4 regions of the Ensifer adhaerens genome follow, and region 1 is predicted to be linked to each of the others. Evidence: riboswitches for the same ligand, from Rfam matches in the RefSeq annotation. Region 1 holds a riboswitch; each other region holds the start of a gene.
What was found. Region 1 has a riboswitch for cobalamin ahead of cobU (bifunctional adenosylcobinamide kinase/adenosylcobinamide-phosphate guanylyltransferase). Riboswitches for the same ligand answer to the same signal wherever they lie in the genome.

Region 1 (5,698 bases):
GAATCGAAGAACGTTTTGTAATCCTTAAGCGAAATACACTCGCGGATCTCGCGGTCATGACTTGCCGCATTGGTCGGTCCGGCCATCAGGTAGCGCATCAGCGCGTCACCGTCGGCGGGAACCTCGCCAACCTCATAGCCTTCCCGCGCCATGGCGCCAAGCACCTCGACGGTACCGGCCGGCGTGTCGAGCCCGACGCCGTTGCCGAGGCGGCCATCGCGGTTCGGATAGTTGGCCATGACGATGGCAATGCGCCGTTCAGCCGGCTTGGCGCGACGCAGGTTCGCCCAGTTGACGGCAAGGTTTGCGGCAAAACGCACCCGGTCATCGAGCGGCTCGTGCCCGACGATATTGGCCTCGACCTTGGCGTCATAGATCGACGCCGCCTTGAACGAGACCGCGCGAGCAAGAATACGGCCGTCGACTTCCGGCAAGGCGACGTTCATGGCGAGATCGCGCGCCATCAGCCCTTGCGGTGACGTCTCCCATTGCGCTCGCGAGGAGCCTGAGAAGATCACCTGCAGGACAGGCGCGCCGGTCGATTCGAGCACGGTCGGCTGGCGATCGGCCCCGGGCGACGAGACGGCAAAACCAGTGGCATTCATCACCACATCGGGTGCGGCCTCGGCAAAGATCGCCTGCAGCGTGCCGACGGAGACGGCATCCTTGAGGCTCGAAACGAACACCGGCAGCGCGCGGACGCCCTGTTGCGCCAGCGCATCGATCAGCGCTTCGACGGGACGCGTCTCGCCGCTCTGGACGAGGGCGCGGTAGAAGCAGATGGCGATGGTGGGTTGGAATTCCACCCTGTCCGTCTTGTCGGCACCAACGCCGGCGACGACCTGCAACCATTCCGAAACCCCGATCACGCCCCGGGCCGGCCACCAGATGCCGGCTTTCAGCAGCGGCTTGGCCGGTTGCGGCTTCTCGGCACTGGTGACCAGCGCCTCGGCATAGTCGAGAAACAGGCCGGCATTGTCGGCACCGCCCTCGGTGAAATAGGCCCAGAGGCGCTGGCGATCGTCTGCTGCGACGGTGGAGAAAGGCTCCAGCCCCGGATCCGGCTTGTCGTCGCCCGGTAGCACCGCAATCTGGAAACGATGGCTGACGGCGGCCGCATGCAGGGCTTCCAGCAGATAACGGAAATAGCTGGCACCACCGAGCGGCCGGACGACGATCAGCTTCGCGTGACGCGCCGTGCGCTCGACGTAAGTGTCGACCGACATCGGGTGCATCAGGCTCATCAGGCTGGCGATGCGCAGGCTCAAGCCTCCGTCGCGTCGGCCGTGAGCCGCGGCGATCGAGGAGAGCTCGGTGTCGGCGGCCGAGAGGAACAGGATATCGGCCGGCGTTTGCCCGAGGTCGATTGCCTCGTTGCCGTCGGCGATCGTTCCTTTCTGGGCGAGAAGCAGATGCATTCGTCTTGTCCGTTCGGGCAATTCCGAACGAAAACGCCTGAAGCGGATTCCGTTCGGAACTGCATTATTTCAATGCGTTAGATCATTTCATTCAACGAATGATCAGACGAGCGCGGCAATCGCAGCACGAACCGCCGCCTCGTCCATGTCGTGCAGGCCGATGACGACGAGGCGCGTGCCGCGCTTTTCGCCGGCAGCCCAGGCGCGATCATAATACTGGTCGATGCGGGCACCGACGGCCTGGATCAGGAGACGCATCGGCTTGCCGGGCACATCGGCAAAACCTTTCAAGCGCAGCACGTCGTGCTCGGCAATCACGCCCTTCAGGCGATCGATGAAGGCGGCCGGATCGGCGATCGAACCAAGCTCGACGACGAAGCTGTCGAACTCGTCGTGGTCGTGCTCCTCGCCCGACTCGTGCTCCATTTCATGATGCGACTTGCGGTTGGCGATATCGCTTTCCGTGCCGACACCGAGGCCAAGCAGGATGGCAGCGGCAACTTCGCCGTTCTTCGCCTCGATCATGGTCGGCTTGCGGCTGGTGCGCGAGGACACCTCGTCGCGCACGGCCTTGAGGCCGGAGGCGTCGATCAGGTCGGTCTTGTTGAGAACGATGAGATCGGCAGCCGTCAGCTGGTCCTCGAACAGCTCCTCGATCGGGCTTTCATGGTCGAGATTGTCGTCCTCGACGCGCAGCGCGTCGACCTTGTCATGGTCGTCGGCAAAGCGGCCGGCGGCAACGGCAGCACTGTCGACCACGGTGACGACGCCATCAACCGTCACTTCGCTGCGGATATCCGGCCAGTTGAAGGCGGCGATCAGCGGCTGCGGCAGCGCGAGACCCGAGGTTTCGATGATGATGTGGTCAGGGCGGTTTTCGCGCTCGAGCAGCTTGGTCATGGTCGGGATGAAATCGTCAGCCACGGTGCAGCAGATGCAGCCATTGGTGAGCTCGATGATGTCGTCCTCGGTGCAGGCCTCCGCACCGCAGCCCTTCAGCACGTCGCCATCGACGCCGAGATCGCCGAACTCGTTGATGATCAGCGCGATGCGCTTGCCGTCGGCGTTCTGCAGCAGATTGCGGATCATCGTCGTCTTGCCGGCGCCAAGGAAGCCGGTGATGACGGTCGCCGGGATCTTGCCCTGGTTGGCTCTCGCAGTGGTCATTTTTCAACCCTTCATTTTCAGCGGCAAACCGGCCGCGACAAAGTAAACTTCAGCGGATTTCTCCGCAACGATCTGGTGAAGCCGGCCGGCATGGTCGCGAAATTCGCGGGCCATGCGGTTCTCGGGCACGATGCCGAGGCCGACCTCGTTGGAAACAAAGATGAGGCGCGCCCGCGCCTCAGGCAGATACGCGGCAAGGGCGGCGAACTCCGCCGTCATGTCGCGCTCTTCGAGCATGAGATTGGTGACCCACAGCGTCAGGCAGTCGATCAGGACCACATGACCCGGATTGTCGATGCGCCTGAGGGTGCCCAAGAGATCAAGCGGTTCCTCATGCGTTGTCCAGCCTTCGCCGCGGCGCGTCCTGTGATGATCGATCCGCTCGCGCATTTCGTCGTCCCAGGCTCGTCCCGTGGCGACATAATGCATGGTGAGGCCGGACGCTTCGACGAGCCTCTCGGAAAAGCTGGATTTGCCGGAACGGGCGCCGCCAAGGACCAGGACCGGCCCGGCACTATGAGTGCTCATCGCCGCCGCCTCAGAAAACCCGCCTCAGCGGCGGATGGCAAAAGCCGTTCGACGCGCCGGCGGCGCGTGCGGGAAAACATCTGCGAGCCAAAACAACCTCCGTGATGGCGTTGGAGACGACACGTCTCCTCGGGCGGAATGCCCATGCCGGATGGCAGGTCTCCTGGCTCACGGCGTCACAGGCCCGCATCGCCTCGCCCATGAGGGCGAGGTTCCGATGTCAGGACCCGAGCGGCCCGCCTTACCTTCCCGGCGTCTTTCCGGTGCCACAGCGAACCTTTGCGCGTCGTCTCCGACACGCGGCGCTGTGAGGGACATCGTGAAAGGCGGACGATTCGTAGAAGAAGAGGCGTCCAACCCGGCTGATCACGATGCCACGCCAGTGGCTTTTCCGGCTCGACCGCGACCTGCCTCGGTTGCCCCATGCAACCGGCTGACAGCCCGATATCGAACCCGATGGCGAACCCTGACCGTTCTACAGTCGCGGGGTCGGCTGCGATAAGGATGCCCGATTTGGGTCCATCCGTCACATTCCCAATTATTCCCCCCTATCGCCACGATGAGGGGGAACCATCCAACACCTGATGATTAGGAAGCGGCCGACCCAAAGTCAATCGACGCTTGCGACACCTCCCCGGCTTGGTTGCGCCGCGCGACGATTTGTCGAGCGGCAGGCAAACGGCCACAGCCCGCCACATACCGCCGAACGAACTGCTCATCCGCCTGCACCCGAGGCCGACATCCATTCACTCTCACTTTGCGCCAAAGCGCTATCAGAATGTGCCAAAGTGGCATCGGGCTCTGGCGCGCCTTTGTTCCCGAGTGCAGAAAAGAGGAGAACGATGAACTCAAATTTGCAGGCGACCATGTCAAACCGCCTTTATCCCGTGGCGAGATCCATCACCCAGGTGGCCAAGCTGCTGAAAATCTCCGCCGAACAGGCGGTGCGCCGCGCCGGGCTGCCGCGTGATATCCTTCGCCACGAAGGCAAGGGCCTGACGCCAACCCAGGTTTTCGCCCTGTGGCGCGCCATCGAGCTAGAGGCTGAGCGGCCCGACCTGCCGCTTTACCTGAGCAAGCTCTTTGCCCATGCGCCGTTCACACCGGCCATGTTTTCTTTCTCCTGTTCGCCAGACGTGCGCGTCGGGTTCAAGCGTCTGTCGGTGTTCAAGCCGCTGATGGGACCGATGAAGCTGGAGGTGTGCGAAGACGACAGCTTCCTGCATATCGAGATCGGTACGGTGGACCCAAATGTTCCGGCCCCACCACAACTGGTCTGGTTCGAGGCGCTCTACCTCCTGGAATCCGCCCGCTGTTACACCGCAGAGCTTATTCGGCCATCGCGGCTCCAGCTGCCCCAACTGGCCAACCTCAGCAACGACGTGCTGGACTTCCTTGGCTGTGAACCCGAGCTTGACGGCGGAGCGCGCCTCTCCCTGCGCAGAGAAGATGCCGACCTGCCGCTGATCACCGAAAACGAGGAATCCTGGCCCGATTTTGAGAAAAGGCTACGCCGCGAGATGGAGGCGCATGAAACCGACACACCGATCGTGCTGCGGGCAAAGCGGGTTTTGCATGACATGCTGCCGTCGGGGGAAGCCAGTATCGAGGCGATGTGCAGACGGCTCGCCATGTCGAAGCGCACCCTGCAACGGCAATTGAAGGAGGAAGGCGAAACCTTCCAGACGGTGCTGGCATCGACCCGCGCGGAACTGGCGATGCATTATCTCGGCGAAGACGGGCTGAACGTCGAGGAAATCTCCTATCTGCTGGCCTACCGCGAGCCGAATTCCTTCTATCGCGCCTTTCAGGGCTGGACCGGCATGACGCCCGCCGAGGCGCGGGGAACGGTGACGCACTGAGAGAGTGCGCCATGTCTGCACCGGAAGATAGCGGTTTGGCGCGTTCCGATAGTTGATTGGCACGAAGCGATTTTGAGGAAATTCAGGCGATACGCCAGATTGATCTCCAACGAACAAAGGGCATGACGCCCGCAAGGATTGGAGAAGATCATGGCAATCGCACGGAAAACCGCTCTCGTCACCGGCGCCTCCTCGGGCATGGGCAAGGTCATCGCAAAGCAGCTGATCAAGGACGGTCTGACCGTCATCGTTGCCGCCCGCCGGATGGAGCAGATGGACGATCTGAGAGCGCTCGGCGCACATCCTGTCTCGCTGGATGTCGCGGACGAAGCCAGTCGAAAATCCGCGGTCGCCGAGATCATCATGAAATTCGGCGGGGTCGACGTGCTGGTCAACAATGCCGGTTTCGGACTTTACGGCTCGGTCGAAGACGTACCTCTCAGCGAGGCCCGCTATCAGTTCGACGTGAACCTCTTCGGCGCGGCCGCACTGATCCAGGATCTGGTGCCCTACATGCGCGAGAAGCGCGCCGGCAAGATCATCAACATCACCTCGATGGGCGGCAAGATCTACACGCCGCTCGGTGCCTGGTATCACGCGTCGAAACACGCGCTCGAAGGCCTGTCGGACTGCCTTCGCCTGGAACTGCAACAGTTCGGCATCGACGTGGTGGTCGTCGAGCCCGGCGTCATCCAGACGGCATTCGCCAACGTGATGGAAGGC
Region 2 (5,698 bases), 170 kb from region 1:
TGCGGTGCTTGCCGAGATCTGCGAGGCGCTGGCGACCGGCCCGGGCGTGGCTGTCTTCAAGCGCGCCTTTGCCGATACCGCCGCGATCGATGTCGCGAGCACCGTCTTCGACGAGATCATCGAGGAACAGCATCGCAGCAACAGCGGCGGCGGCGATCACTTTGCCAAGCCCGGCGCAAACGATCGCATCTGGAACTCGCTGGAAAAGCACTGCCTCAAGGCGCCGGAGAATTTTGCCGCCTACTACGGCAACGCCATCATCGCGCTCGTCAGCGAAGCCTGGCTCGGGCCGAACTACCAGATGACGGCGCAGGTGAACCGCGTCAATCCGGGTGGAGCTGCGCAGTCGGCGCACCGGGACTATCATCTCGGCTTCCAGACCTCCGCGGTGATCGAGCAGTACCCGGCGCACGTGCACAAGCTCTCGCCGGTGCTGACGCTACAGGGCGCGGTCGCCCATTGCGACATGCCGCTCGAGAGCGGGCCGACGCTGTTCCTGCCGTACAGCCAGACCTATGTGCCGGGTTACCTGGCCCTCAACCGTCCGGAGTTCCGCGCCTATTTCGACGAACATCACGTACAGCTCCCGCTCGAAAAAGGCGATGTCGTCTTCTTCAATCCCGCCCTCTTCCATGCGGCCGGCAACAACCGCTCCGCCGATATCCGCCGCGTTGCAAACCTGCTGCAGGTGTCCTCCGCCTTTGGCCGGGCGATGGAGACCGTCGATCGGCTGACAATGAGCGCAACGCTCTACCCGGCGCTGAAGGCGTTGCTGGCAAACGGCAAGCTGGCCGAAGCGGAAGCGGCCAATGCGATTGCGTCCTGCGCCGAAGGCTATTCCTTCCCGACCAATCTCGACCGCGATCCGCCGCTCGGCGGGCTGGCGCCGAAGACCCAGGCACAGCTGATGCGCGGGGCGCTGGCGGCGGGAACGAGCGAGCAGGATTTTCACGCGGCGCTCGACGCTCAGGCGAAGCGCAAGCTGAGCTGACGGTTCAATTACCCATTCGGGCTCCCGGTGCGTTTCGCCCGGGAGCCGTCGCTGTTTGACACGATCATCTTCGAGGAGGGAATTCGATGAGTGGACAATTGGAAGGCAAGATCGCCATCGTCACCGGTGGCACGCAAGGGTTGGGCGCAACGATCGCCGGCCTCTTCGCCGAACGCGGCGCGGCGGGTATCGTCATCTGCGGACGCAATGCGGCCAAGGGGCGGGCGAAGGCTGAAGAGATCGGCAAGGCCAGCGGCGCGAAGGTGATCTATGTCGAGGCCGATCTCGAGAAGGTCGAGGACGCCCGTAAGGTCGTTGCGGCTTGTGATGCGGAGTTCGGCCGGGTCGATGCGCTCGTCAATGCCGCCGCGATCACCGACCGCGGCACGATCCTCGACACGACACCGGAGCTCTTCGACCGGATGTTCGGGATCAACGTGCGAGCGCCGTTCTTCCTGATGCAGGAGACGGTGAAGGTGATGCGGCGCGAGCGAACCGAAGGCACGATCGTCAATATCGGCTCCATGTCGGCGATGGCCGGGCAGCCCTTCATCGCCGCCTATTGCTCGTCGAAAGGGGCGCTGGAGACGCTGACCAAGAACACGGCCTATGCGCTCCTGCGAAACCGCATTCGGGTCAACGGCCTGAATATCGGCTGGATGGCTTCCGAAGGCGAGGACCGGATCCAGCGTGAGTTTCACGGAGCATCGGCGGACTGGCTCGAAAGGGCGGCCGCCAGCCAGCCCTTCGGCCGGCTCGTCGATCCGGCAGAGGTGGCACGCGCCTGCGCCTATCTGTCTTCGGCTGAATCAGGGCTGATGACCGGATCGGTGATCTGCTTCGATCAATCGGTCTGGGGCGGCTATGACGGTTCGCCGCATCCGGTGGCGCCGCTATAGGCGGCGCTTGTCTTTCGGTTGCCGCTATGCGCTTATGGCGGCGTCAGGTGCCCGCGCGAGCGGGAGAATCGGGAATCCGGCGTCATTCCGGAACGTGCCCAACGCTGTGACGGGGACGGTCGCCTCTAAGTGCCTTGAATTGATTCAAGGATTTGCCACTGGATCTTCAATCGGTCTGGGAAGGTGAGGCGGCCGGTTGAACCGGAGTCAGAAGACCGGCCTGGCAAGATAGACCGAACCCCGCGCGGACGGCGGGAGGTTGCGCATTGTTGGGGATCGAACGATGCTGACTGAACCGAAGGGCGGCCTTGCGGCTGCCGGTGCCTTCGCGCGCAACGAGCGGGAGGCCGTCTACCGCGCCATCGAAACACGCCGCGACGTGCGCGACGAATTTCTCGCAGAACCTCTTCCCGACGATTTGGTGAAACGCCTGCTTACGGCTGCGCACAGCGCGCCGTCTGTCGGCTTCATGCAGCCCTGGAACTTCGTGCTGGTGCGAGCGGAAGAAACGCGTGAGCGCGTCTGGCAGGCCTTTCGCCGCGCCAACGACGAGGCCGCCTTGATGTTCGAGGCGGAACAGCAGACGAAGTACCGTTCGCTGAAACTCGAAGGCATTCGCAAGGCGCCGCTCAGCATCTGCGTCACCTGTGACCGCACGCGCGGCGGCGCCGTCGTCCTCGGCCGTACCCATAATCCGCAGATGGATGTCTATTCCACGGTTTGCGCCGTGCAGAACCTGTGGCTTGCCGCGCGCGCCGAAGGTGTCGGTGTCGGCTGGGTCAGCATCTTCCACGAGGCGGAGATCAAGGCGATCCTCGGCATCCCTGGTCACATCGAGATCGTCGCCTGGCTCTGCCTCGGCTATGTCGATCGCCTCTACCAACAACCGGAGTTGGCGGTAAAGGGATGGCGGCAGCGTCTGCCGCTGGAAGAACTGGTGTTCGAGGAAGGCTGGGGGAACTGCAGCGAGCGTTCCTAAAGCCCGTTGCGCCAAAATGGGCAGCGGTTTTTCGACAGCGACATGCGAGATATCGAGAACTTGAAGCGCAATGAGCGAATCTGAAGATCGCGGCGCGCTTTGAGATGGCGCGCCGGGATCAGTTCTGGACCGGCTGATAGGCCGGTCCCTTCGGGTGCTTCAGGTCGATCGAGGTTTCCTGTTGCGGCAGGAAGGTCGGGCCGACGACGCGCACCTTGCTCTTCGACGGATCGTAGGGCCGCTCCTCGGGCGGTGCCTTGGCAGTCGTGGTCTCCGCCGGCTTTCTGGTTTCGATCACGACGATGGACGACTGGTCGTCACCGATCTTGGTGCCGGTCGTCTTCGGCGAGGTTGCGGCGGTCTGAGGTATCTGGCAGCCGCACATGCCGGGCTTGCTGACGCCGCGGGTGCGATAGGCAAAGGCATTCGGCATTTCGGTATAGGGCCGGCCCGTCACGGCCGAGACCATCTGATCGCTCTCTTCCGTGTTGATATCATGGAAATAGAGTTCGGTTTCAGCGCCCGGGCAGCGCGCCCGGCAGGCCTGTTCGTCCCGCGGGAAATCGGCCGGCGTGGCGTCCGAGGAGATCGGGAAAAAGGCGCCGTCGCAGGTGCGCACGCACATGGTCCGCAGCGTGCCGCTGTAGTAGCGTTCCTGCGGCGCATAGCCGTCTTCGCCAAGCATCGGGCCGTAGGCGTCGTCAGGCGGCAGATCGGCGATGATGTTGCGGTGCGATTCGGGCTCTTCGGGGTCGACGCTCGCGAACTCTTCGCGGTCGCCATAGCAGCCATTGATCTCCAGCGCGGCAAGGATGCGGCGACGGCTGTCCTGGCTGCCCCCGGCAACAATCTGCTCGCGCTCCGATTTCAGCATGCGCAGATTGTCTTCCATCTCGGCAATGAGGCCGTCGAGTTCGCCACAGATATCCGGGTTGCCGCCATCGAAGGTGACGACGCTGCCGCCACCACAGGCAGCACGGCGGCGGTCGTTCTTCGCCCTGCGCAGCTCGATGTTCTGGCGGGAGATCGCACTCGCATAGTCACGGGCGTCGGCATTGCTGGAGACGATGTCAGGCAGCTGCGCAAGACGGGTGTTCAGCCGGTCGCACACGGTCGATGCCAGCGAAGGATCGGCACCGACCAGGGCAAACGGCACAAGCACCGCAGCGAGGTGTTTCAAGCGCGGGAACACGGGCGAAGTCTCTTCCTGCAACCGCTCGACGCCGGCCTTCTGATATGGGCGGCTGCCAGCGGTATTTCCTGTTTCACCTCCATCATAGAGCTTGTCGGTGATCGTGCAACGACAAGCGGCGGTTTGCGTTAACGGGTCCGGCTGAGCGAAGCGCTCAAGCGGCGCGGGCGGTTTCCAGCGACATCGGACGTTCGAGAACAGTGCCTTCGATGGCGGCAACCGCTTTCATACGCTGGAGCAAGTTTTCATTCACTTCCCAGGCAACGGCAACGGCAAAGACCGAGCCGATGCGATGCGGTTCGGCAATGCGCTCGCCGGGGCATCCCATGCGGCGGAACATGCGCTCCAGGAACACGTCGGTAACCGTAACGATATGGCTGATGCCGGAGGCGAGGCCGAGCTCACCGACGCCGCACATCAATTCGGCCGCTGCAACGGTGACCTGATTCGAGGCGCGGTCCTGCGAAATCTCCGGCTCGATGCAGAAGCGGCTCGATTCCCATACCGAGGCGCTGCGGATTTCCGGATTGTCGCCGAGCAGGATCGGGAAGGTGTCGTCCAGCATGTTGGGGCCGAGCGTCGGCAGCAGCCGTAGCGCGCCACGCAGACGACCGGTGTCGGGGGCATAGGAGAGCACGTAGAGCGGATTTGCCTTGTCGTAGTTGTCGATTTCCCACTCGCCGTCCGTCTGCACATCCCATTTCAGGAAATCGTGAAAGACGCGCTTGCGCAGCCGAAACATATCGTCGACTGCCTGCGGGTGCTGTGCGCGGGTCTTTCCGTTCAGGATCCTGATCATCTTTTTCTCCATCCTTGTTTGGGGATGGGCGGATGCTGTCAGGCCGGCGGCGGTCGCGTAACTGTCGGTAGTGACAGTTTAAATCAGCGATCTTTCCCACTAGATTTCGAGGGGTTTTTTGGAGGGCTTGGCGCGAGCTGCGTCAAACGGTGGGGATCAGCGCATGGCGGACGGCCTGGGCAACAGCCTGCGTATTGGAGACGACATTGAGCTTGCGCCTCGCATTGGTCATGAAAAAGCGCACGGTGCGCTCGGAAATGCCGAGAATCGTTGCGATCTCCCAATAGCTCTTGCCGGCAGCGGCCCAGGTCAAAACCTCGGTCTCGCGGCCGGTGAGCCGCATGTCGCGGGTCGAAATGCTGCCGGCCATCGCGCCGTGCTCCAGCATGGCGGCGTGGAAGAGATTCGCCGCGAGCTGGAAATCGCGCAGGTGATGGCGCCGATAGATCGTCCACTCGTCAGCCGGCATGTTGACGTTGATCGCCAGCATCGCCATCCGGCCGGCCGGTGAGGGGAGCGGCAGGGCGACGCCCTCGGTCGAAAGACCGATCTCCTGCGCCGCCTGGAACAGCGGCTCGCAGTCCGCGAAGCGGTGTCGCGCCATCGTCCACTCCACCGGGCGAACGCCGCCAAGCGCCAGTTTCAGTATGGGATCGATTCGATGAAGGCCGCGCGACCGGTAGATTTCTGCGGCATAGGCACCGAAGGTGTGATGCAGCCGGCAGATCTTGAGTTCGTCCGCGTAGGGCTCGGCTTCCAGATACAGGAGATGGGCGATGCGGAACGTGCGGCGCATCAACGTAAAGAAATGAGCGGGCTCGACACAGCCGCCGCATTC
Region 3 (5,698 bases), on a different replicon from region 1:
ACGTCACCGGTGTGAATGACGAGATCAGGTGCCACCGCTTCGATCCAGGCGCGAAGCGGCTCCCAGTTGTCGTTGAAATGGCTCTTCAGCGGGCTGAGATGGGTGTCGCTGATCTGGACGATCTTCATGGAAACGGCCTCCGACGATGGCTTCAAGGCGTGCGCGTCGGAGGGCTTCGGTCTCCTCTCCGGCTGCGGTTGGCCGCAGTCTTTAGGGAGCTGCCATGTCAGTTTGGTAACAGCCGTTCTCAGCTGATTTTCAGTTTCTCCATGAAAGTTTCACCTTCATCCGATAGCGCCAACCGAGGGTGGTTTCGGCAAAACAACCTGCAAGGGAAATCGTCCGTCGGGGCTCAGCCCGAAACGGACCCCTGCTCCCCCATCACCGACGAAAGAAGCGCGTTCGACGCATCCGCCTCGGCGATGATCCAGTCACGAAACGCCTGGATCTTCTTCTGCCGTCGGCTGCCTTGCGGATAGACCAGCCAGTAGGCACGCCCGTCGCGAACCACATGGTCGAACGGCCGAATCAATCGGCCGCTCCTAAGTTCGTCCATCAGGAAGGTCGAAACGGCGATGGCAATGCCATGGTCGTTGAGTGTCGTGGTGACATCCATCGCCTGGACGTCGAAGATCAGCTCGGTACCGTTGCTTGCCGGCGGTTCCACCCCCGTCTCGATCATCCATCGCCGCCACCAGCTGGCATTGCCGAAGCGCCGCACGCGCAGCACGTCGGAGGGATGCCTGAGCTGGTGCTTTTCCAGGAAAGAAGGCGTGCAGACCGGCATGTAATCGATCGGGAAAAGCGGAAACACGTCGTTGCCGGGCCAGTCGCCATTGCCGCTGCGCACGACAAGATCGATCGCATCACGCTTGAAGTCGATCAGCTCCGTCGACATGTGCACCCGAATGCTGATGTTCGGATGGGCCGTCTGGAACGAGGCGAGCCTGGAGCCGAGCCAGCTCGACACGACGGTCGGCAATATGGAGATGTGCAGGTGGTGTTCGGTCTTGTCGGTGATTTCCGAAAAGGCCGCCCCGAGAAGGTCGATCGCCTCCGTCACCTTCGGCGCCAGTTGCCGCCCGGCCGCAGTCAGCCGCACCTCGCGCGGAAGCCGGACGAAGAGCGGCGTGCCTATGCGCTCCTCCAGCAGCCGGATCTGGTAGCTGACCGCCGCCTGCGTCATGCCGAGTTCGTCGGCGGCGCGGGTGAAGCTCAGGTGCCGTGCCGCCGCTTCGAAGGCACGCACCGCACTCATGGGAGGAATCTTGCTCATGGCGTTGAGATAAGCATTCTTTATGCCAGCATGCGAGAAATCGCTTTGCGCGAAGCGGCAAAAATCCTCACTTTTTTCGCGAACACAACAGCAAAAACAAAGAGGATAGCAATGCTTAGCGCGCTGCGATCGACGATCCTTCATGTCCTGAAACGGGCCGGGAACGTGCTCAACCCAACCATCGCCATCGATACCTTCAGCGAGTTCCAGTTGAGGGATATCGGCCTGACGCGGGACCACGAGAACATTCGGGCGCGCGTCGGCGACGTTGCCGATCCGCGGCACTGGCCGAAGGACGACAATGCGCAGAAGCCACAGCCCTCACCGACGCGGGACTGCGGCAACGCACCGCGCGTGGCGAGGGCTTCACCTCGCGCCCAACCCGGAGAAAACAAGGACGTCAGCATGTCGCTCTGCGACTGACGGGGCAAAAACAAATCTCAGCTGTCGCAATCTGCCACCCTGCCAGGCGCCGGATCGAATGAGCAGAAATTCGCTCTGGCGCGTCCTAGAATATCGTACCTTCGTAGGTGACCGGTAAGGGCGCGAGCGCGCGGCGTCGAAGCCGAGAGCGCCCCGCCAACGGGCTTTGCCGCGCCCCCTCGTTTAACGTCTTGTTATCCACACGGCGAAAGAATTCGCCCCCTCACCCGGGCCGGAGGCACCTCGCACCTATTGACGCAGATGCGCGATCAACTACTATATGTAGTGTTCGAGGTTCTTCCGATTCGCAAGGATTGGGAGCTAAGACGGGAATACGGTGCGCCGGCGCTTTCCGCCCGGCTATGCCGCAGCTGCCCCCGCAACTGTAGACGGCGAGCGACTGTCCGGAATTGGACCACTGAGGCATGAGGCCTCGGGAAGGTCGGGATGGAAGCTTTGACCCGTGAGCCAGGAGACCTGCCTCGAGCAACATAAGTCCACGGGCGGGGTGTCCGGAGGGGTTGGGTGCGTTACGGCAGGATGAGCCTGCCGGATCGTCTCGACATCTCCCCGGCAGCCTGTCGAAAGCTTCGGGGTGAAGTCATGTCAGTTTCTTCCAGTTCAGATCCACCTTCTGCGGACGGGTGCGCGTTGTTGCGCGCCTGATCGGAGGGCCGCGCCCTGAAAACTCGCATCCGCGGAATTCCTGAGCGCCCGAGCAATACGAGCCGACCCGGTTGCGTAACCGACCTTGGGTCAGCTTGACGACGTCAACTCCGGTCAAGGCGACCGGGGAGCGATGTTCCGTGTCCAATCGCCAACACCACGGTTCGCGTTCGCGCGACCCGACGACTTTTTGCGCCCATTTGCGAGACCCTCACGAGGAACCCATGTCGATCACCGTCTACAGCAAGCCCGCCTGCGTCCAATGCACCGCCACCACCCGCGCACTCGACCGCCAGGGCACCGATTACCGCCTCATCGATATCTCCGAGGATTCCGATGCGTTCGCGCTCGTGCAGGGTCTCGGCTACCGCCAGGTCCCGGTCGTCGTCGCCGGCGAGCGCCATTGGGCCGGCTTCCGCCCGGACATGATCAGCGCACTTGCTTGAGGGCTAGCGATGGGGCTGATCGTCTATTTTTCCAGCCGCTCGGAAAACACCCATCGTTTCGTCGAAAAGCTCGGCCTTCGCGCAACCCGCATACCGCTCAACGAAGGTAAGGGTTCGCTTACGGTTACGGAGCCCTATGTGCTCGTCGTGCCCACCTATTGCGGCGACGACGGCCGGGGCGCCGTGCCGAAACAGGTGATCCGCTTCCTGAACGATGCGGGCAACCGCTCCCACATCCGCGGCGTGATTGCCGCGGGCAATAGCAATTTCGGAGCGACCTACGGGATCGCCGGCGACGTGATCTCGGCCAAGTGCCGGGTGCCCTACCTCTATCGGTTCGAGCTACTCGGGACCGAAGCGGACGTCGCCAACGTCAAAAACGGGATGGAACGATTTTGGACGTCTCAACACTCGAACGCCCCCTGAAGGCAACGGAACCGGCGCTGGACTACCATGCGCTCAACGCGATGCTGAACCTCTATGACGAAGAGGGGCGCATCCAGCTCGACAAGGACCGGCAGGCTGCGAAGCAATACTTCCTCCAGCACGTCAACCAGAACACCGTGTTCTTCCATAACCTTCGCGAGAAGCTCGATTATCTGGTGACCGAGGGCTATTACGAGCAGGAGGTTCTCGACCAGTATTCCTTCAACTTCGTGCGCGACCTCTACGATCACGCCTATGGCAAGAAGTTCCGTTTCCCGACGTTCCTCGGCGCGTTCAAATACTACACGTCCTATACGCTGAAGACCTTCGACGGGAAGCGTTACCTGGAGCGCTACGAAGACCGCGTCTGCATGGTGGCGATGACGCTGGCGCGCGGCGACGAACAGCACGCCCGCGATCTCGTCGACGAGATCATTTCCGGCCGCTTCCAGCCGGCGACGCCGACCTTCCTCAATGCCGGCAAGAAGGCTCGCGGCGAACTCGTCTCTTGCTTTCTGCTCCGGATCGAGGACAACATGGAGAGCATCGGCCGCGCCATCAATTCGGCGCTGCAGCTTTCCAAACGCGGCGGCGGCGTGGCGCTGTCGCTCACCAACATCCGTGAGATGGGCGCGCCGATCAAGCAGATCGAGAACCAGTCCTCCGGCATCATTCCTGTGATGAAGCTGCTCGAAGACAGTTTCTCCTATGCCAACCAGCTCGGTGCCCGCCAGGGCGCAGGTGCGGTCTATCTCCACGCCCACCACCCTGACATCATGCGCTTCCTCGATACCAAGCGCGAAAATGCCGACGAGAAGATCCGCATCAAGACGCTGTCGCTCGGCGTCGTCATCCCCGACATCACCTTCGAGCTCGCCCGCAACAACGAGGACATGTACCTGTTCTCGCCCTATGACGTGGAGCGCGTCTACGGCGTGCCGCTCACCGAGATCTCGGTGACGGAGAAATATCGCGAGATGGTCGAGGATGCCCGCATCCGCAAGCGGAAGATCAAGGCGCGCGAATTCTTCCAGATCATCGCCGAGATCCAGTTCGAAAGCGGTTATCCCTACATCATGTTCGAAGACACGGTGAATCGGGAAAACCCGATCGCCGGGCGCATCACCATGAGTAACCTCTGCTCGGAAATCCTGCAGGTGAGCGAGGCGAGCGAATTCAACGACGACCTCTCCTACGCCAAGATGGGCAAGGACATTTCCTGCAATCTCGGCTCGCTGAACATCGCAGCGGCGATGGACTCGGCCGATTTCGGCAAGACCATAGAGACCTCGATCCGCGCGCTGACGGCCGTCTCGGATATGAGCCACATTTCGCCGGTTCCCTCGATCGAGAAGGGCAACGATGACAGCCACGCGATCGGCCTCGGGCAGATGAACCTGCACGGATATCTCGCCCGCGAGCGCATCTTTTACGGCTCCGAGGAAGGGATCGATTTCACCAACATCTATTTTTACACTGTGACCTACCACGCGATCCGGGCCTCAAACCGCATCGCCATCGAGCGTGGCGAGAGCTTCAAGGGTTTCGAGAACTCGAAATACGCGTCGGGTGACTATTTCGACAAATACACCGAGACCGAATGGCTGCCGGCGACCGAAAAGGTGAAAGACCTATTCGAGCAGGCGGGAATATCCATCCCGACGCAGGAAGACTGGCTGGAGTTGAAACGGGCGGTGATAGCTGGCGGCCTCTACAACCAGAACCTCCAGGCCGTGCCCCCGACGGGCTCGATCTCCTACATCAACCACTCCACTTCCTCGATCCACCCGATCGTCTCGAAGATCGAGATCCGTAAGGAAGGCAAGATCGGCCGCGTCTACTATCCGGCCGCCTTCATGACCAACGACAACCTCGAATACTACCAGGACGCCTACGAGATCGGGCCCGAGAAGATCATCGACACCTATGCGGCGGCTACCCAGCACGTCGACCAGGGCCTGTCGCTGACGCTCTTCTTCCGCGACACGGCAACGACCCGCGACATCAACCGTGCCCAGATCCACGCCTGGAAGAAGGGCATCAAGACCATCTACTACATCCGCCTTCGGCAGATGGCGCTCGAAGGCACGCAGGTCCAGGGCTGCGTTTCCTGCGCGCTGTAACCTCGCATTCCAGCAACGGCACATACTGCCCCTCACCCTGGCCCTCTCCCCGCAGGCGGGGAGAGGGGACGTGCCATACCAACGGCCCAGATGCGGCCGGTCCCTACGATGTGGGACGGTGCGGCATTGTCCCTTCTCCCCGCAAGCGGGGAGAAGGTGCCGGCAGGCGGATGAGGGGCCATACCCGCACCGCGTAGATGTGGGCAACTCCCTCACCGCACGATGAGGCACACACGATCACAAAGGTTTAACGACATGAACATGCACGCCAAACCCGCAAGCCGCGTCCGCGCCATCAATTGGAACCGGATCGAGGACGACAAGGATCTGGAGGTCTG
Region 4 (5,698 bases), 1.4 Mb from region 1:
CACGATGTCCGCCTTGCCGTCCCGCGGGATCTGCCCGGCGACGTGGCCGGTATTGCCGCCCTGCGGCACGATCGCCGTGCGGGTCGCGCTGGCGAGTTTCATGATGCGTGAGACCTCGTCGATCGAGCCGGGACGCAGTACCATCGGCGTCGTGCCGCGATAAAGCCCCCGGGATTCGACGAGATAGCGCGCCTTGTCCGCTTCCGCGGTAAGGGCATTGGCGCTGCCGACGATCTCGACGAAGGAGGCGATGAGTTCGGGAGAGGGAAGCGTCGTCATGGGTCAGCCTTCGCATTGCGCTTGCGCGCGCTATCGGATCGGTCGATCTGAAGACGCGATCCTCGGTTCGTATCGCCTGCGATCATAACCGCAATCGCAGCCGCTCGCTGAGGGTGGGTGCGGAACCGCACGCGATCTTACCCTCGTGGTGCCGCCGCCCGCTGCAGCCGGTCGATGATGGCTTCTCCCAATCCTTCCGAAGGGATGGGGCCGAAGGCGATCGTTGCAGCGCCGCTGGCGTCGGCCCGCTTCATATAGTCGAAGAGATTGGCGGCCGCTTCGCGCAGGTTTCCGGTCGGGCTCAGATCGAGAACGACAGCCGCCTGTTCCTCGCCGAGGACCCGGCCGCCGCCGAAACGGATCAGGGCCTCGCCCGCCCGCACATCGGTGGCTTCGAGCCTGACGGCTGCACCCGGCGCATAATGCGAGGCCAGCATCCCCGGCGCCTCGATCGTCGCACCCGCGGTTTCCGCCCTGATCACCGGACGATCGAGCAGGCGTTCGATCTCGGCGGCATCGAGGCCACCCGGCCGGAGTAGCCGGATCTCGTCGCCATCGACCTTGATGATCGTCGACTCGAGCCCGATTTGCGCCGGACCGGCATCGAGGATCAGTTTCAGCTTTTGTCCGAGATCGGCATCGACATGGGCGGCACTGGTTGGGCTGATCTTGCCCGAGGTATTGGCGCTCGGTGCCGCCAGAGGTCGTCCGAAACGGGCGATCACCCGGCGCGAAAACCCGTCGGGCATGCGAATGCCAAGTGTGTCCAGGCCGGCCGAGGCGAGGGCATGCACTGTACTCTCGGGTCGCTGCGGCAGGATCAGCGTCAGGGGGCCGGGCCAGAACGCTTTCGCCAGGCGTCGGGACAGGGGATCGAAGCGCACATGGGTCTCGGCCATCGCCACGTCGGAAACATGCGAGATCAGCGGATTGAAGCGCGGCCGGCCCTTCATCTCGTAGATGCGGCTGATCGCATCGGGATTGGTGGCGTCGGCGGCAAGGCCGTAGACGGTTTCGGTCGGGATGGCGACCGGTTCGCCCTCGGCGAGAACGGCGCAGGCGCGATCGATCGCGCGGTCCGGTTCCTTATCCGTGTCGATGATCTCTGCCATGCCGGTTCCTTTCCGACGCTTCCTTAACGGACGCGCCGGGAAAACAGAACGATTTTCTTTGCAGGGAGCGGGCTGCTTGCTCAGAGGCTGCGGATGATACGGCGTAGCGCGTCGTCACGGGCACCCAGCATCAGCACGTTCTTGAGAGCGACCTTTGGGTCGTCGGTGCGGAAGAGAAGCCCGTTGTCGCGGACGTTGCGATTGATGACCATCTGTCCGTCTTCGGCGTTCGGCTCGATCGCGACCGCGAAGTACATGCGGGAATAGCCGGCCTGGATGCGGTCGAAGAAATGCGTCTCGTCACCAAGGTCGCTGAAAAAATTGGCGAAATAGAACGACCAGGTGATGTCCTTGGAAGGTGTGACCGCCGTCCGAGCGGCCGTCACATGGCAATAGCCGAGGTGCGGCTTGCCAACGAGCGTACGGTGGAAGATCAACTTCGGAAACTGGATCGAGGCATGAAAGCCGTTGATCCGCTTGTGCGTCGTGTCGCCGGCGGTCGAAAGCTTCTTGCCGGTTCGGTCAGCGACTTCCTCATAGCTCAGGTAGCGTCGCTCGGTCGGCATCCATTGCCGGCGGTTGATCCGGCCGGTGCGCAGAAACTCGGTGTGAACTGCCGTCTTCGACGTGACCGCCGGCGGCTTCTCTGCCGCTGCGTCGTAATATCTAAGCTTTGCCATGATCGTCAGCGCGCCATCTGCCTGCCGGACATCCTCGTCCGCCGGCAAGCCTAGTGGCTTATGGTTAACGAAGCATTTCCTTTCGCTAGCGGAACATGCCTGTGCCCAGTCACGGAAATGTCGCAAACGGGCGAAGCTTTTCCGTGCCTGCGCCATGCCGGCCGCAAAAGATGGCATATGCCCAATTTTTGATCTATCTATATGTTTATAAAGTGAAAAATTTGCGTATTTGGTTTCGGAAGGCAGTTTTGATGGTGTCGTCATTCTGGAATTGGATGTCGCTATCCGGCGTCTGCCGAGGCGCCTTCCGCGCTTACATATCCTCACTCAAGGTGTCGTCTTCCAAAAGGGAAGGCGGAGAATTGGGAAGCCGGTCAAATCCCGGCGCTGCCCCCGCAACGGTGGTGGAGCGAAAGTCTCGGCAAAAGGCCACTGGACGGTTCCGTCCGGGAAGGCGCCGGGCTGGTCCGCAAGGACGGCTCCTGAGCCCGGAAACCAGCCTTGACGCACATAACCGTAACGGGTTGCGGCGGGCAGCCGGATCGGAGCCGAGAACGTGTGGGCGTATGCCCGTGCGGGTTCCTGTCCTGCCTCTCCGAAACATGGCGCATGAGGACAGGACATGGATACCAAGACCGATATGCTTCGCAAGCTGAAGGGCCGGCGTGACGGCTACAGCCTCGATCGGGCCTTCTACACCGACCCCGACTACTACCGGCAGGACCTGGAAAACATCTGGTACAAGGACTGGCTGTTCATCGGCCATGACTGCGAAATTCCGCGGGCTGGCAACTATTTCACCGTCCAGGTCGGCGACTATCCGGTTGTTGTTACCCGCGATCGCCAGGGCACGATCCGCGCGCTGCACAATTCGTGCCGGCATCGCGGTTCCCGCGTCTGCACGCAAGCAAAGGGCTCTTCGGCAAAGCTCGTCTGTCCCTATCACCAGTGGACCTACGAACTCGACGGCTCGCTGCTCTTCGCACGCCAGATGGGCGAGGATTTCGACAAGGCGGCCCACAGCCTGAAGCCGATCCATTGCGAAACGGTCGGCGGCTACATCTTCATCAACCTGTCGGAGACGCCGGCAGATTTTGCGGCCTTCCGTGAGCTGGCCACGCCCTATCTCGCGCCGCACCGGCTGGGAGAGACCAAAGTCGCCTTCGAAAGCACGATCATCGAAAAGGGCAACTGGAAGCTCGTCTGGGAAAACAATCGCGAGTGCTATCATTGCGCCGCCAATCATCCGGAGCTCTGCCGCACCTATCCAGAGGCGCCGACTGCTACCGGGGTACAGGGCGCCAAGGATGATCCGGTGATTGCCGCCCATTGGGCGAAGTGCGAGGCCGAAGGCCTGCCGAGCGAATTCCGGATGTCTCCGACCGGCCAGTTCCGCGCCGCGCGCATGCCGCTGGTCGACAATGCCGAAAGCTACACCATGTCGGGTGCGGCTGCCGTCAAAAGGGCGCTGTCGGCCGATGTCAGGCAGAAGCAGATCGGCACGCTTCTGATGTTCCATTACCCCACGACCTGGAACCATGTGCTTTCCGACCATGCCATCACCTTCCGTGTTCTGCCACTCGGGCCGGAACTCACCCAGGTGACGACCAAGTGGCTGGTCAACAAGGACGCGGTCGAGGGCGTCGACTACACGCTCGATGACCTGACCCATGTCTGGACCGAGACCAACGACCAGGACCGCCAGATCGTCGAAGAAAACGCCTTCGGCATCCGCTCGCCGGCCTATGAGCCTGGCCCCTATTCGCCGGACCATGAAGGCGGCGTGATGCAGTTCGTCGAATGGTACTGCAAGTTCATGGAGCAGCGCCTTGCAGGCGATGCGGCTCCGCTTTCAAAGGTCGCCTGACATGCAGATGGCATCCTCCTTCCACCATTTCGACGAGCTGCATGTCTGGATCGACCGGCAGCAGATGCTCGAATGCACCTCGGCGGTCGTCGAAACCGCAGATGTCATGACCTTCACCTTCCGCGCCGAAAAGCCGGCCTGGTTTCGCTACCTGCCCGGCCAGTTCGTCACCCTCGAACTGCCGGTCGCCGACGAACCGGTCATGCGCACCTATACGCTGTCGTCGACGCCATCGAGGCCGCTGTCGATTGCCGTCACCGTCAAGGCGCAGGCCGACAGCATCGGCACGCGCTGGATGTTCGACCATCTGAAGCCCGGCATGAAACTGAGAGCCTTCGGCCCGCTCGGCGATTTCAGCTTCGTCCGCCACTCCGGTGACAAGTACCTGTTCATCTCGGCGGGGTCCGGCATCACGCCGATGATGTCGATGACGCGATGGATGGCGGACTGCGTGCCGGAGACGGACGTCACCTTCATCTCCTGCGCGCGCCGGCCGGACGACCTCCTGTTCCGTTCCGAGCTTGAGGTGCTGGCGACGCAGATGTCCGGGTTGAGCCTCGGCTTCATCGTCGAGGGCCACGAGGCGCGCCACGGCTGGCACGGCCTGCGCGGCCGCATCGACGGCGCCAAGCTGCCGCTGCTTGCCCCTGATTTCATGGAGCGCACTGTCTTCTGCTGCGGTCCGGAACCGTTCATGCGCGGTGTGCGCGAGATGCTGAAGGCGGCCGGCTTCGACATGGCCCGCTATCACGAGGAGAGCTTCCAGCCGGCGGCAGCGCCTGCTGCGGAGGAGATCGCCGTCCGCGCCGGCGTGGCGGGCGACAGCGAGGCCGCTGCCGCCAAGGTCGCCTTCACCATGAGCGGCAAGGAGGTCGAGGCGAAGCCAGGTCAGACGATCCTGCAGACGGCGCGTGCCAATGGTGTGCGGATCGGTGCTGCCTGCGAGGGCGGCATCTGCGGCACTTGCCGGGTGATGAAGGTCGCGGGTGACGTCGAGATGAACCACAATGGCGGTATTCTCGATGACGAGATCGACGAGGGTTACATCCTCGCCTGCTGCTCGCGGCCCTTGGGAGATGTCCAGATCGAAGCTTGAAGGATCAGGGCGTGTTGCAGGGCGGCGGCTGGACGGTCGTGGGCCCCGCGCCGCCGGTAACGGCCGATGGCTTGGAGCATCCGCCCTGTGCGGCGTCATCGGCAGCGACGGCTACCTGCATGGCGCGTTCGTGGCGAGCGAAGTCGATGGAGCCGGTCACCAGCATGTCGACGCCGCTGCCGGCCCCGCTTGTGGCACCGGCACGGCTAATGAGCAGCGGCTCGCTAAACGTTGCGGTCGCTCGTGCGACTACGTGCGTGCCCGCTCCTTGCTCGGCTCGGGCGATAAGGGTGAGCGGTAACGGCTTTTCAGCCAGCAATGCGCCCTGAGCCCAGATCGCCTTTAGCGCCAGCGGCGACATCGCCGCGACATTCACGTCGATGTCGTCGAGCGTTCCGGGCACGCGGTAGGGACAGCGCCGCTTGCCGCAGTTGATGCCGGACGAGAACTGCCACAGCGCGTAGCTGTCCCAATTGCCCATGGGGAAGACCTGGCGGATATCCGGCTTGTAGCGGGCGTACCAAAGCGGCAGGCGCGACAGCAGCCGGTATTTGGCACGGTGCGCGGCGATGTATTTGGCGGTGATGTGATTGGTGTAGAGGATCGGGTAGCGCCCCGTCCGGGTTTTGATATGGCCGGCGAAGATGGCGGCATCCTCGAGCGA

Region 2: linked by a shared signal. The riboswitch ahead of bluB (5,6-dimethylbenzimidazole synthase) and the one ahead of cobU (bifunctional adenosylcobinamide kinase/adenosylcobinamide-phosphate guanylyltransferase) in region 1 are both predicted to bind cobalamin.
Region 3: linked by a shared signal. The riboswitch ahead of nrdH (glutaredoxin-like protein NrdH) and the one ahead of cobU (bifunctional adenosylcobinamide kinase/adenosylcobinamide-phosphate guanylyltransferase) in region 1 are both predicted to bind cobalamin.
Region 4: linked by a shared signal. The riboswitch ahead of LAC81_RS02695 (aromatic ring-hydroxylating oxygenase subunit alpha) and the one ahead of cobU (bifunctional adenosylcobinamide kinase/adenosylcobinamide-phosphate guanylyltransferase) in region 1 are both predicted to bind cobalamin.

Annotation. Positions count from the first base shown of each region.
Region 1 covers NZ_CP083349.1:1,969,814-1,975,511, forward strand. Annotated here, with positions in the region: gene cobN (cobaltochelatase subunit CobN) at 1-1,418, opposite strand, end outside; gene cobW (cobalamin biosynthesis protein CobW) at 1,521-2,585, opposite strand; gene cobU (bifunctional adenosylcobinamide kinase/adenosylcobinamide-phosphate guanylyltransferase) at 2,589-3,113, opposite strand; cobalamin riboswitch at 3,249-3,703, opposite strand; gene LAC81_RS09635 (AraC family transcriptional regulator) at 3,980-4,975, shown strand; gene LAC81_RS09640 (oxidoreductase) at 5,126-5,698, shown strand, end outside.
Region 2 covers NZ_CP083349.1:1,799,868-1,805,565, reverse strand. Annotated here, with positions in the region: gene LAC81_RS08845 (phytanoyl-CoA dioxygenase family protein) at 1-991, shown strand, start outside; gene LAC81_RS08840 (SDR family oxidoreductase) at 1,078-1,890, shown strand; cobalamin riboswitch at 1,919-2,129, shown strand; gene bluB (5,6-dimethylbenzimidazole synthase) at 2,174-2,869, shown strand; gene LAC81_RS08830 (DUF2865 domain-containing protein) at 2,988-4,061, opposite strand; gene LAC81_RS08825 (acyl-homoserine-lactone synthase) at 4,216-4,860, opposite strand; gene LAC81_RS08820 (helix-turn-helix transcriptional regulator) at 5,003-5,698, opposite strand, start outside.
Region 3 covers NZ_CP083350.1:1,545,143-1,550,840, reverse strand. Annotated here, with positions in the region: gene LAC81_RS27430 (metallophosphoesterase family protein) at 1-128, opposite strand, end outside; gene LAC81_RS27425 (LysR substrate-binding domain-containing protein) at 353-1,258, opposite strand; gene LAC81_RS27420 (hypothetical protein) at 1,388-1,699, shown strand; cobalamin riboswitch at 1,975-2,199, shown strand; gene nrdH (glutaredoxin-like protein NrdH) at 2,590-2,811, shown strand; gene nrdI (class Ib ribonucleoside-diphosphate reductase assembly flavoprotein NrdI) at 2,821-3,237, shown strand; gene nrdE (class 1b ribonucleoside-diphosphate reductase subunit alpha) at 3,207-5,360, shown strand; gene nrdF (class 1b ribonucleoside-diphosphate reductase subunit beta) at 5,616-5,698, shown strand, end outside.
Region 4 covers NZ_CP083349.1:563,274-568,971, forward strand. Annotated here, with positions in the region: gene LAC81_RS02680 (FAD-binding oxidoreductase) at 1-279, opposite strand, end outside; gene LAC81_RS02685 (L-threonylcarbamoyladenylate synthase) at 417-1,391, opposite strand; gene LAC81_RS02690 (DUF6656 family protein) at 1,472-2,071, opposite strand; cobalamin riboswitch at 2,385-2,590, shown strand; gene LAC81_RS02695 (aromatic ring-hydroxylating oxygenase subunit alpha) at 2,694-3,938, shown strand; gene LAC81_RS02700 (hybrid-cluster NAD(P)-dependent oxidoreductase) at 3,940-5,034, shown strand; gene LAC81_RS02705 (glycoside hydrolase family 25 protein) at 5,039-5,698, opposite strand, start outside.